One region of the Cupriavidus sp. 09_S30 genome, then DNA from elsewhere that is predicted to be linked to it. Evidence: predicted binding sites of a transcription regulator. Region 1 holds the regulator's gene; the other holds the start of a gene.

Region 1 (6,648 bases):
TTCGCCGGGTTGCGCAGGTGAACGGTGGTGGCGAACACCCTGCGCACCAGGCCTGGGTTGGTGTCGGGATGGAACAGGATGTCGCTGCCCTCGGGTGCGGCCGCGTCCTGCGCGCGGCGCGGCAGAAGGGGCAGGGCATCGGAGGTGCCGGCGCCGGGCAGTGGCCGCTCGCCGCGCAGCACCATGGCCACCTGCACCGCGCGGACTTGTGTCCAGGACGGGGCGCCGGGCCGTTCGAGCTCTCCGGCACGAAGATAGTCGTCAATGACGCCGTCGCCATCGCGGTCGACGCCGTAGCGCAACTGCATCGTCTCCACCCCGCGCACCAGGGCGCCGGACGTCCAGGCGCCGGCTTGGGCCATGCCGTTGCGGCGGGTGGGATAGCGGCACAGCAGTTGCGGTTCGCCATCATTGCCCAGGCCCACATACAGCAGGTTGGCCGCGGCATGCCCGGCAACGGCGGCGCCGCCATCGTCGACCGCCTGCGCGGCCAGCGGATAGCCGCTGCAATCGATCATGGTCCGGTCGGGGACGGTCGGATCGGCGGCCATAGCACTGCCGCTCATGCGCACCAGCATGGCGTCGCTGGCGACCACGCCGCGTCGTCCACAGGACAGTGCGTTGCCGATGGCAGGCTGCCCGCAGTCGTCGCGGCCGCTGAGCGCCGGCGGGGCGCCAGCCGGAAGGGCGCCGGCCTCCGTCGGGCGCCAGCCCGCATGGCGGACGAGGTGCGCGACCATGGCGAGCGCGCGTTGCCCCCGCTCCTCCAGCAGGATGCGGTCGACCGCCAGGCGGTAGGCGAGCTGCAGCGCGTGGAAGGCGATGCCCGCCAGGCCCAGCACGAGCAGACCGAGGACAAGGCCGACCATCAGTTCGACCAGGGACATCCCGCGCGTATCCGGACGCCGTCCGCGCCTGCCACTGCAAACGCGGCCTTCAGGCCGGACGCACGGTGGCCGGCGTGCCAATGCGCGGGTGCAGTCGTCGCGGGTCAAGGCCGGCTCCACAGCGCCACGGCCGCTTCGCCATCCGACGCCCCGGGGTGGATGGCGGGCAGCAGCGCGACCGCCAGCCGGCGGCCGGGGTGACAGACCCGGCCGTCGAACCGGTCGCAGTGCATCAGTTGTGTCTTGCGTTCGGCCGCCGACTGCCGGCCGGCCAGGACCTCGTCCGGGCCATTCGCCTCGGCCAGTTCCGCTGCGGCGCGCGTGGCCGCGCCCAGCGTCTCGTAGTGCCGCAAGGCGTCGACGGCGAGCGGCGCCAGCGTGGCCATCGGCATCAGCGCGATGCCGGTGAGCGCGAGCGCGACGAGGCTCTCTGTCAGCAGGTAGCCTCGATCGAGCTGTGCGATGGGCGTGATCCGCCGGGGTTGCGGGCGGGCGCCGAGAGCGGCAAGCGGGGAAGCTGGCATGGCAATCTCCATCGGCTTGGTATCCGCTCAGGATAGGGATCGGCGTGCGGGCCGATGTGCCAGCCTGTAAAGAGATTGCTTAATGATGTTGCCGACTGCCTGCGCGAAGGGCAGGCGCTGGCAACCACGATCTGCCGGCCTCTTTGTCGATGTCGCGTGCGTGGCGGCATTGCGTCCTTGTCCTAGGCGGCGTCAGCCTTTGCACCCAACAACCATACGACATCCCCCTTCGGGGGCTGCCGGTCACTTTTCTTTGCGTTCTGCAAAGAAAACTAACGAAAAGAAAGCAGACCCTGCCGGGGGCAGAGCAATAAGGCTCGCTTGGGTTATCGCCAGCCGTCGTGGGCGTGTCGCCTCTGCTGGTCGCTGCCGCGCCCGGTGCTTAAGTGGTCGACGCTGCCAATGCCGAGAGCATGGATGGTTGGGCCCCTGATGCCGGGCCGCCGTGGTAGTTAGACCATCCTGCCGTTACCGAGGCTGGCCGCCACTTCCTACTAATCGTGGCTGGTTTCGTGGTGGGCGTGTTGGCACCGCCCTCCGGCGCCTTAGCCAGGGCTAGCTTTCTCGTGAGACGCGCTGTTTTCGCTCGGCGGCGCCTAGAGCTTGCGGTTCGGGCCGGCCGAGATTTCCTCCAGCACTTCCCTGAACTCTGATACATCCTCGAAGCTCCGGTAGACCGAAGCGAAGCGGATATAGGCGATCTTGTCGAGCTTGCGCAGTTCGCGCATCACCAGTTCGCCGACCTGGCTGCTCAGCAGTTCCTTCTGTCCCAGCGACAGCAGCTTTTCCTCGATGCGCGTGATGGCGTCGTCGATGGCCTCGGCCGAGACGGGGCGCTTGCGCAGCGCGGTGCGCATGGAGTCCTTGAGCTTGGCGCGGACGTAGTCCTCGCGCGAACCGTTCTTCTTGACGATGGCGGGAAAGAAGAGCTCGATCCGCTCGTACGTGGTGAAGCGGCGGTCGCAGGATTCGCAGCGGCGCCTGCGGCGCACCGTGTCGCCGTCCTCGGACATGCGGGTGTCAAGCACCTGCGTATTGGAATGACCGCAGAAGGGACATTTCATGCCTGACCACCTTGGGATGAGAAAACCTGCCGCGCCGCGCGTCTTGTCATTCTGTCATGGCGCGGGGGCATTGGGGAGGGGGCGGGCAGCGCCGGCAGGCGCCGGCCCGCACCTGGCGCCGCCCGGGGAGGGCGGCGCGCCGAGGTCTCGTCAGCCGTAGACCGGGAAGCGGCGGGTCAGCGCGGAGACCTGTTCGCGCACGCGCGCGATGGTGGCCTCGTCGTGCGGGTTGTCCAGCACGTCGGCGAGCAGGTTGGCCACCTGGCGGGCTTCGTCTTCCTTGAAGCCGCGGGTGGTCATGGCCGGCGAGCCGATGCGGATGCCCGAGGTCACGAACGGCTTTTCCGGGTCGTTCGGGATGGCGTTCTTGTTGACCGTCAGGTGGGCGTCGCCGAGGATCTTCTCGGCTTCCTTGCCGGTGATCTTCTTGGCGCGCAGGTCCACCAGCATCACGTGGCTCTCGGTGCGGCCCGAGACGATGCGCAGGCCGCGCGCGATCAGGGTCTCGGCCAGCACGGCGGCGTTCTTCACCACCTGTTCCTGGTAAGCCTTGAATTCCGGCGTCAGCGCTTCCTTGAAGGCCACGGCCTTGCCGGCGATGACGTGCATCAGCGGGCCGCCCTGGATGCCGGGGAAGATGGCCGAGTTGATGGCCTTCTCATGCTCGGCCTTCATCAGGATCACGCCGCCGCGCGGGCCGCGCAGGCTCTTGTGCGTGGTGGTGGTGACGAAGTCGGCGTGCGGCACCGGGTTCGGGTAGACGCCCGCGGCGATCAGGCCGGCGTAGTGGGCCATGTCGACCATGAAGTAGGCGCCGATGGACTTGGCGACGCGCGCGATGCGCTCGAAATCGATGCGCAGGGCGAAGGCGGAGGCGCCGGCGATGATCAGCTTGGGCTTCTTCTCCTGGGCCAGCGCTTCCAGCGCGTCGTAGTCGATGTCTTCCTGGGCGTTCAGGCCGTAGCTGACTACGTTGAACCACTTGCCGCTCATGTTCAGCGCCATGCCGTGGGTCAGGTGGCCGCCTTCGGCCAGGCTCATGCCCATGATGGTGTCGCCCGGCTTGAGCACGGCGAAGAACACGCCCTGGTTGGCCTGGGAACCGGAGTTCGGCTGCACGTTGGCGGCTTCCGCGCCGAACAGTTGCTTGACGCGGTCGATGGCCAGCTGCTCGACGACGTCGACGTACTCGCAGCCACCGTAGTAGCGCTTGCCAGGATAGCCCTCGGCGTACTTGTTGGTCAGCTGCGAGCCCTGGGCGGCCATCACGGCCGGCGAGGTGTAGTTTTCCGAGGCGATCAGCTCGATGTGATCTTCCTGGCGCTGGTTTTCCTTCTGGATGGCGGCGAAGAGTTCCGGATCGATCTGGTCGATCGTGTAGCGGCTGCGTTCGAACATGGCGGGATTCGTCTTAAAAAAAGGGGATCCGACTTGAGCTTCGGGGGGAGGGCGCGCGGGGGAAGGCACATGCGACCAGCACCGGCGGGACTTCCGACCGGCGCAGGGCGCACCCTGCTTCCCATTCGCTGCCCAGGCGAGCGGCAGGCGTTATAAACTACACGCCAGAGACCTTGCGCTTCCTCGTGGTAGTGCCCACTGACTTCGCCAGTCGCGCAAGATGGAATGGTTGGCGCGAGTTTACGCGAGCCGCGGGCCGGCCGCAAGACGCCTGCCAGGCACTGTGGCTGCGGATACAAGGGTTTACGTCAGGGTGGGGTTCGGCTCCGCTACAATCGCGGCCATGACGAACTTTGTCTGGACCCTGCGCGTGTATTGGGAAGATACCGACGCAGGCGGCGTGGTCTTCTACGCCAACTACCTGAAATTCTTCGAACGTGCCCGCACCGAGTGGCTGCGCGCGCTTGGAGTCGGCCAGCAGTCACTTGCCGACGAAGCGGGCGTAGTCTTCGTCGTCAGAAGCACGGCAGTGGAATACAATGCGCCCGCCCGCCTGGACGACCAGGTCGAGATCCGTACCCGGATTGAACGGGTTGGCCCGGCCTCGGTCCAATTCGCCCAAGAAGCGTGGCGCGGGGAGTTGTTGCTGGCGACCGGCGCCATCCGCGTCGGTTGTGTAGATAAAGTCACGTTCCGTCCCGCCCCCATCCCCGCCCCCGTCCTCGCAACCATCAAGACCGCCCGATGAATCCCGTGTCCGTCACGCAAGACCTGTCGATCATTACGCTGGTGCTTCACGCCAGCCTGCTGGCGCAGGCCGTCATGGCGCTGCTGCTGGTGATGTCCCTGTTCTCGTGGACCTATATCTTCCGCAAGCACTTGGCGCTGCGTTCCGCGCGTAGCCAGACCGAGGGCTTCGAGCGCGATTTCTGGGCCGGCGGCGACCTGCAGGCCCTCTATAACAGCGCGGTCAACAACCGTCACAACACCGGCGCGCTGGAACGCATCTTCGAGTCCGGCATGGGTGAATTCCTCAAGGCACGCGAGCGCAGCAACGACGCCGGTGCGCTGCTCGACGCGGCCCGCCGCGCGATGCGCGCGGCCTACCAGCGCGAAATGGACGTGCTGGAGTCGCACCTGCCCTTCCTGGCCTCGGTCGGCTCGGTCAGCCCCTATATCGGTCTGTTCGGCACCGTGTGGGGCATCATGAACGCCTTCCGCGGCTTGTCCAACGTCCAGCAGGCGACCCTCGCCTCGGTGGCGCCCGGCATTGCCGAGGCGCTGGTGGCCACGGCCATCGGCCTGTTCGCCGCGATTCCGGCGGTGATCGCCTACAACCGCTACGCGACCGAGATCGACCGGCTGGCGATCCGCTTCGAGAGCTTCATCGAAGAGTTCCTGAACATCCTGCAGCGCCAGACGCGCTGACGCCAGCAAGGAGCCCAGCTATGGCAGCCATCCAGCGTCGCGGCGGTTCGCGCCGTCGTGCCAGCGCCGAGATCAACGTCGTGCCGTATATCGACGTGATGCTCGTGCTGCTCGTCATCTTCATGGTGGCCGCGCCGATCGTGAGCCCGGCCGTGGTCGACCTGCCTTCGGTGGCCAATGCCACGCCGCAGCAGAAGACGCCGCCCATCGTGGTGACGGTCCACGAGGACGGCAAGCTGACCGCGCGCGGCAAGGACAATGCCGGCAACGCGTTCGACCGCCAGCTCGACAAGCCGGGGCTGATCGCCTTTGTCAATCAGCGCCAGAACGAGAACCCGGACCAGCCGGTGGTGATCGCTGCCGACCGCTCGGTGCGCTATGAAGCCGTGCTCGACGTGATGTCCGACCTGAAGGCCGATGGGGTCAAGCGCGTCGGCCTGATGGTGAAGTCCAAGTAGCCAGAGTCAGCCCGCCGTCGATGAAAAAGGCCGCCTACCCTTACCAGCCGGTGCAAGAGAAGGGAACCCTGCGTTCCTTCCTGCTGGCCCTGCTGATGCACCTGCTCCTGGCGCTGGTGTTGTACTTCGGCGTTCACTGGCAGATCAGCACACCGGCGGGCTCCGAAGCGGAGCTTTGGAGTGCCGCCGACCTGACGCCCGAGCCCGCGCCTGCGCCTGCGCCGCCACCACCGATGCCGGTTGTGCCGCCGGCGCCGGTGCCGCCCGCGCCGGCTGTGCGCCAGAAGGCGGAGGAAGAGGCCGACATCGCCCTGCAGCAACTGAAGCGCCGCCAGGCCGAGGCCGCGGTGCGCGAGGAAGCGCGCAAGCAGGCGGAACTGCGTGAGCGCCAGGCGCGCGAAGAGGCCGAGCGGCAAGAGGCCCAGCGCAAGGAAGAGGCTAGGAAGAAGGAGAAGGCGGCGCAGCAGCAGGCCGCCCAGCTCGCTGCCCAGCAGGAGCAGCAACGCAAGGAACAGCAGCACAAGGAAGCGGAAGCCAAGGCGAAGGCCAAGGCGGATGCCGATGCGAAGGCGAAGGCCGAGGCAGCTGCCGAAGCAAAGGCGAAGGCCAAGGCGGATGCCGAAGCGAAGGCGAAGGCCGAGGCTGCTGCCGAAGCGAAGGCAAAGGCCAAGGCGGATGCCGAAGCAAAGGCGAAGGCCGAGGCGAAGGCCGAGGCGGCTGCCGAAGCGAAAGCGAAGGCCAAGGCGGATGCCGAAGCGAAGGCCAAGGCCGACGCGGCTGCCAACGCCCAGCGCCGCGGTGAGCTCGCGCGCCTGCAGGCCATGGCCGCGGGTGCCGGCGGTGGTGCCGGCGGTGGCGGGGTGGGCAGCACTGCCGGCGCGGGCGCCGG
Region 2 (6,648 bases), 360 kb from region 1:
GGGCAATCTGCTCGACAACGCCTGGCGCTACTGCAGCCGCCTGCCCGGCGCGATCCGGCTGCTGGCGCACGCGCTGGACCAGCATCACGTCGAGCTGATCGTCTGGAACGATGGCGCCGAGGTCTCGCGCGAACATCAGCGCAGCCTATTCGAACCCTTCTTCACCAGCAATGCCCAGGGCACCGGCCTGGGGCTCTTCATGGCGCGCGAGCTGTGCGGCGCCAACGACGCCCAGGTGCGCTACGGCACCATCTCGCTGGAGGCCCTGCTGGCGCGCACGGGGATGCTGGCACCGGCCGCGCGCGATACACTGCCGAGCAAGGCCTTCGTGCTGACCTTGCGCATCGATGTACCCGAGGCGGCCGCCGCTGCCGGCTGAGGCCGGCGCCAGCCTTTCGAGCACACACTCAGCCGACCCCCGCGACGATACAGGCGCCAAGACGACCAGACCGACGACCGCACGCCGCCCATGCCACCCAGACATCCAGGCCCAGACCCCATCCTCGTCATCGACGACGAAGCCGACCTGCGCGAATTGCTAGACATCTCGATCCGCCGCATGGGCCACGACGTGGTGCTGGCCGGCTCGCTGGCCGAGGCGCGCGAGAAGCTGGCCCAGCGCCGCTACAGCCTGGTGCTGACCGACATGCGCTTGGGCGACGGCCTGGGCATCGACATCGTGCGGCAGTTGTCGAGCGCGCCCGAGCGCGTGCCGGTGGCCGTCCTGACCGCCTACGGCAGTGCGGACAACGCGGTCGAGGCGCTCAAGGCGGGCGCCTTCGACTACATTGCCAAGCCGATCTCGCTGGAGCAGCTGCGCAACCTGATCCTCAACGCGCTGGGACGGCAGCAGCGCGAAGGCGCGGAAGGTGCTGAGGGCGCGCAGGCGGCGGAGGGCGGCGAGGCGGCCGAGCGTGCCGCGGAACTGCTGCCGGGCCACTCGGTGGCGATGCAGGAGGTGCGCCGCGCGCTCGCTCGCCTGGCGCGCAGCATGGCGCCGATCGTCATCAGCGGCGAGTCGGGCAGCGGCAAGGAGCGCGCCGCGCGGGCCATCCACGCGATCAGCGGGCGCGCCGCCCATCCCTTCGTGGCGGTCAACTGCGGCGCCATTCCGGAAACGCTGATGGAGTCGGAGTTCTTCGGCTACGTGAAGGGCGCCTTCACGGGTGCCGACGCCGAGCGCGGCGGCTTCTTCCAGGCGGCCAATGGCGGCACGCTGATGCTCGACGAGGTCGCCGACCTGCCGCTGGCGATGCAGGTCAAGCTGCTGCGCGTGCTGCAGGAGCGGCGCGTGCGCAAGATCGGCGCCAGCCGCGAGGACACAGTCGACGTGCGTGTGGTCTGTGCCAGTCACAAGGACCTGGCCGCCATGGTGGCGGCCGGCCAGTTCCGCCAGGACCTGTTCTACCGGATCAATGTGCTCGAGCTGCGCATGCCCACGCTGCGCGAGCGTGCCGAGGATGTGCCGGTGCTGGCGCGCGCCATCCTCTCCTACCTGGCCAGCCGCTACGGCGACCCGCGCCCCAAGCGGCTGTCGGCGGCCGCGCTGGAGCGGCTGGCGGCCTATCCCTTTCCGGGCAATGTGCGTGAACTCGAGAACCTGCTCGAGCGCGCCTACGCCTTTGCGGAGGGCGGCGATATCGAGGTGGCCGATCTCGGCCCGCTGGAAGTCAGCATGGAGCGCTCCGGCCTGCTGGCCCCGCCCGCGGCGGCGCTGGCTTACTACGCGCCCTGGCCGGCCGGCGGCCCGAGGGCGGCCGCGCCGGCGGTCGCCGCCGCGTTTCTCCCCGCAGCCCTGTCGGCCGCGCCGGAGCCCGCGCCGGCCCCGGCGGCTGCGCCCGCGGCAATAGAGCCAGAGGCGATGATGGCCGGCACGGTCACGTTCCCGATCGACCTGCCCGCGCGGCTGGAGACGCTGGAGCGCGCGCTGATCCTGCAGGCCTTGCAGCAGACCGGCTTCAATCGCACCGCGGCGGCGCCGCTGCTCGGGCTGAGCTTCCGTCAGTTGCGCTATCGCCTGCAGCAGCTTGGCATCCGCGGTGATGGACGGGAGGACGGGCGCGAGGATGGGCGCGAGGACGGCGGCGAGCCGGCCGAAGGCGCCAGCATGCTGGCCGCGGGGAGGACCGATGCCTGAGCACCAGCCACGCCATCGCAAGCAGGATCCCGCCGGCGCGGAGCGCGCATCCGTGCTGCGCCCCGGCCCGGACGGCTGGGTCGCGGCCGCGCGCCGCGTGCCTTCGCCGAACTTCGATGCGCGCCCCCAAGGCATGCCCGTCGAACTGGTGGTGCTGCACAACATCAGCCTGCCGCCCGGCCAGTTCGGCACCGGCGACATCGAGGCCTTCTTCCAGAACCGGCTCGACGCCTCGCGCCATCCATTCTTCGCCACCATTCACGAGGTCCGCGTCTCGGCCCATTTCCTGGTGACGCGTGGCGGCGAGCTGGTCCAGTTCGTTTCATGCAATGAGCGCGCCTGGCATGCGGGGCAGTCGTCGTTCTTCGGCCGGCCGCGTTGCAACGATTTCTCGATCGGCATCGAGATCGAGGGCTGCGACGACCTGCCGTTCACGCCTGCGCAGTACGCCACGGTGGCGGCGCTGGCGCGTGGCCTGCTGGCGGCCTATCCCTCCGTGGGCGCGCTGGCCGGCCACAGCGATATCGCGCCTGGCCGCAAGACCGATCCGGGCCCGCACTTCGACTGGGACCGGTTCGCGGCGGCGGCGGGCCTGGCCCCGCGCATGCTCCCATACCGCAACGATGGGCCGTCCGGCAAGTGAAACCCCCTGCCGTCCGGGGCTATCGGCTGCCGGAAGGCAATCAAAAAAATTTCTCTACAATGTGCGCTTGCGCACGATGCGGCGCCAAGCCTTGCGCTGGCTGGAATTGCGGACTTGCGGCAGTGCGCAAGGGCCGCGCCGCCGGTCAAAAAACGGCTTGTCAAGACTGGTCAAGCCGCGCTATTTCACTATACTTAGTCCAGTTTTTGGCGCCGGCCACTATATCTAGTGGTCGGCGCGGCGCGCTGGCCTAGGTGTGATCTGTGGGCCGCAGCTGCACGCGATGTTCGAACCGCGGCGGCATGCGGCCTGGCGCACAGGGCAGCCCGTCCTCCGAGTCCCCAGCAGATGTAGCAAGCAACTTGCCGTACCGGCCCTGAGCCGGTGGTGGGATACCTTCAATGCGCATTTGCTGGGGACTCTGTCATTTTTATCCCCGGGAAACAGGAGTGCTTCATGCAGACGGCCCAGAACGAAATCACAGCCGGTGTGGCCAATGCCGCCGGCGCTGCAGCGCCCCAGCAGTCGACTGCCGCCGGCAACACCGGCTACCAGGATTACAAGATCATCCGCCGCAACGGCGCCGTGGTGGCGTTCGAGCCTAGCAAGATCGCGGTGGCCATGACCAAGGCCTTCCTCGCCGTCAACGGCGGGCAGGGTGCCGCTTCCGCGCGCGTGCGCGAGCTGGTCGAGCAACTGACGCAGAACGTGGTGCGCGCCCTGCTGCGCAGCCGTCCGAACGGCGGCACCTTCCATATCGAGGACGTGCAGGACCACGTCGAGCTGGCGCTGATGCGCTCGGGCGAGCAAGAGGTGGCCCGTGCCTATGTGCTGTACCGCGAGAAGCGCGCGCAGGAGCGTGCCCAGGCCAGCGCGCAGGCGGTGGCCCGCGTGCAGCAGGGCGGCGTGTCGGTCAATGTGACCGACGGCGGCCAGACCTACGCGCTCGACCTGGCGGCGCTGCATGCCCTGATCGACAACGCCTGCAGCGGCCTCGGCCAGAACGTCAGCGCCGAGCCGATCCTGAAGGAAACGCTGAAGAACCTGTACGACGGCGTGCCGATGACCCAGGTCTACGACTCGGCCATCCTGGCCGCGCGTACCCTGATCGAGAAGGACCCGGACTACAGCCAGGTCACGGCCCGTATCCTGCTGCACACCATCCGCAAGGAGATCCTCGGCGCCGAGGTGACCCAGACCGAGATGGCTGCGCGCTACGCCGAGTACTTCCCCAAGTTCATCGCACGCGGCATCGCGGCCGAGCTGCTCGACGAGAAGCTGGCCACCTTCGACCTGGCCCGCCTGGGCGCCGCGCTGGATGCCTCGCGCGACTTCCAGTTCAACTACCTCGGCCTGCAGACGCTGTACGACCGCTACTTCCTGCACATCGATGAGGTCCGCATCGAGATGCCGCAGGCCTTCTTCATGCGCGTGGCCATGGGCCTGGCGCTCAACGAGAAGGACCGCGAGGCGCGCGCCATCGAGTTCTACCAGCTGCTGTCCTCGTTCGACTTCATGTCGTCGACGCCGACGCTGTTCAACTCGGGCACCCAGCGCTCGCAGCTGTCCTCGTGCTACCTGACCACCGTGTCGGACGACCTGGAAGGCATCTACGAGGCGCTGAAGGAAAACGCGCTGCTGTCGAAGTTCGCCGGTGGCCTGGGCAACGACTGGACCAACGTCCGTGCGCTGGGCTCGCACATCAAGGGCACCAACGGCAAGTCGCAGGGCGTCGTGCCCTTCCTGAAGGTGGTCAACGACACCGCGGTGGCGGTCAACCAGGGCGGCAAGCGCAAGGGCGCGGTGTGCGCCTACCTGGAAACCTGGCACCTGGACATCGAGGAATTCCTCGAGCTGCGCAAGAACACCGGCGACGATCGCCGCCGCACGCACGACATGAACACGGCGAACTGGATTCCCGATCTGTTCATGAAGCGCGTGATGGAAAACGCCGAGTGGACGCTGTTCTCGCCGTCGACCTGCCCGGACCTGCACGACAAGGTCGGCAAGGCCTTCGAGCAGGCCTACCTGGGCTACGAGGCCAAGGCCGCCCGCGGCGAGCTGAAGCTGTTCAAGAAGATCCCGGCGGTGCAGCTGTGGCGCAAGATGCTGGGCATGCTGTTCGAGACCGGCCACCCCTGGATCACCTTCAAGGATCCGTGCAACATCCGCAGCCCGCAGCAGCACGTGGGCGTGGTGCACAGCTCCAACCTGTGCACCGAGATCACGCTGAACACCAATGAGAGCGAGATTGCGGTCTGCAACCTGGGCTCGGTCAACCTGGTGGCGCACCTGAAGCAGCAGGCCGACGGCAGCTATGTGCTCGACCACGCCAAGCTGCAGAAGACCATCCGCACCGCGATGCGCATGCTCGACAACGTGATCGACATCAACTACTACGCGGTGGAGAAGGCGCGCAATTCCAACCTGCGCCACCGTCCGGTCGGCATGGGCATCATGGGCTTCCAGGACTGCCTGCACGTGCTGCGCGTGCCGTACGCCAGTGACACCGCGGTGAAGTTCGCCGACACCTCGATGGAAGCGGTGTGCTACTACGCCTACCAGGCCTCGACCGAGCTGGCTGAGGAACGCGGCCGCTACAGCACCTACCAGGGCTCGCTGTGGGACCGCGGCATTCTGCCGCAGGACTCGCTCAAGCTGCTGGCCGAGGAGCGTGGCGGCTACCTGGACGTGGACCTGTCCTCGAGCATGGACTGGGACAGCCTGCGCGCCCGCATCAAGCAGCACGGCATGCGCAACTCGAACTGCATCGCGATCGCGCCGACGGCCACCATCTCCAACATCATCGGCGTGTCGGCCTGCATCGAGCCCACCTTCCAGAACCTGTACGTCAAGTCCAACCTGTCGGGCGAGTTCACCGTGGTCAACGACTACCTGGTGCGCGACCTGAAGGCACTCGGCCTGTGGGACGAGGTGATGGTCGCCGATCTGAAGTACTTCGACGGCTCGCTGGCCCGCATCGACCGCATCCCGCAAGACCTGCGCGACATCTACGCGACGGCCTTCGAGGTGGAGCCGACCTGGCTGGTGGAAGCGGCCAGCCGCCGCCAGAAGTGGATCGACCAGGCCCAGTCGCTGAACATCTATATGGCCGGCGCTTCGGGCAAGAAGCTGGACGACACCTACAAGCAGGCCTGGCTGCGCGGCCTGAAGACGACCTACTACCTGCGCACCATGGCGGCCACCCACGTGGAGAAGTCCACCGTGACGCGCGGCTCGCTGAACGCGGTGTCCTCGGGTAGCGACGGCGCCTCCGCGCTGGATGCAGCCGCGGCCGCGGCCCCGGCCATGCCGGAAGCCGAAGGCGCGGTCTGCACGATGCGCCCGGGCGACCCCGGCTTCGAGGAATGCGAGGCCTGCCAGTAAGGCAGGGCGCGCGGCGCTGCCGCTGACCTGCGCGGTCGCGGTGGTGTCGCCAGCCTGCACGGGCCGGTGCCGGGATGTCCCGGCACCGGCCCGTTTCATTTGGGCGGGCCGGTAAGCGCCACCGCCCTGGGCCCGCCTTCCGCCCGCCGCACGGCCTTTCCCGCTTGGCCTAGACTGAAGCAGTAGCCGCGCGGCTCAGGCTGATGCCGCGGTGCGCGGCGGCATGGGGGCATATCGTGGAAGGCTATCAAGTCACCCTGTACACGGTCGAAAGCCGGCGCCACCACGGCAAGCAGCTTTCCCACTGGCTGTTGCAGCTGATGCACGAGTTGAACCTGCAGGGCGCCACGCACCTGGTGGCGGCCGAGGGCATCGGCCATCACCACCGTTTCCATAGCTGGCATTTCGTCGAACTGACAGACCGGCCGGAGCAGATCACGCTGATCGCCACCGCCGCGGAAGTCGAGACGCTGTTCGCGCG

Evidence for each region. The regulator NrdR, encoded in region 1, represses ribonucleotide reductase genes. The targets are predictions, from matches to a motif close to CACNANATNTNGTG.
Region 2: the regulator NrdR is predicted to act here: its motif matches at 2,998-3,011, upstream of AC1Z3O_RS01410 (ribonucleoside-diphosphate reductase subunit alpha).

What each region holds. Positions count from the first base shown of each region.
Region 1 covers NZ_JBXOWI010000001.1:641,676-648,323, forward strand. The annotation lists gene AC1Z3O_RS03035 (PilW family protein) at 1-995, opposite strand, end outside; gene AC1Z3O_RS03040 (hypothetical protein) at 992-1,411, opposite strand; gene nrdR (transcriptional regulator NrdR) at 2,008-2,475, opposite strand; gene glyA (serine hydroxymethyltransferase) at 2,626-3,873, opposite strand; ZMP/ZTP riboswitch at 3,997-4,098, opposite strand; gene ybgC (tol-pal system-associated acyl-CoA thioesterase) at 4,217-4,621, shown strand; gene tolQ (protein TolQ) at 4,618-5,301, shown strand; gene tolR (protein TolR) at 5,322-5,759, shown strand; gene tolA (cell envelope integrity protein TolA) at 5,780-6,648, shown strand, end outside.
Region 2 covers NZ_JBXOWI010000001.1:281,265-287,912, forward strand. The annotation lists gene AC1Z3O_RS01395 (histidine kinase dimerization/phospho-acceptor domain-containing protein) at 1-379, shown strand, start outside; gene AC1Z3O_RS01400 (sigma-54-dependent transcriptional regulator) at 470-2,137, shown strand; gene ampD (1,6-anhydro-N-acetylmuramyl-L-alanine amidase AmpD) at 2,130-2,780, shown strand; gene AC1Z3O_RS01410 (ribonucleoside-diphosphate reductase subunit alpha) at 3,237-6,167, shown strand; gene AC1Z3O_RS01415 (DUF190 domain-containing protein) at 6,404-6,648, shown strand, end outside.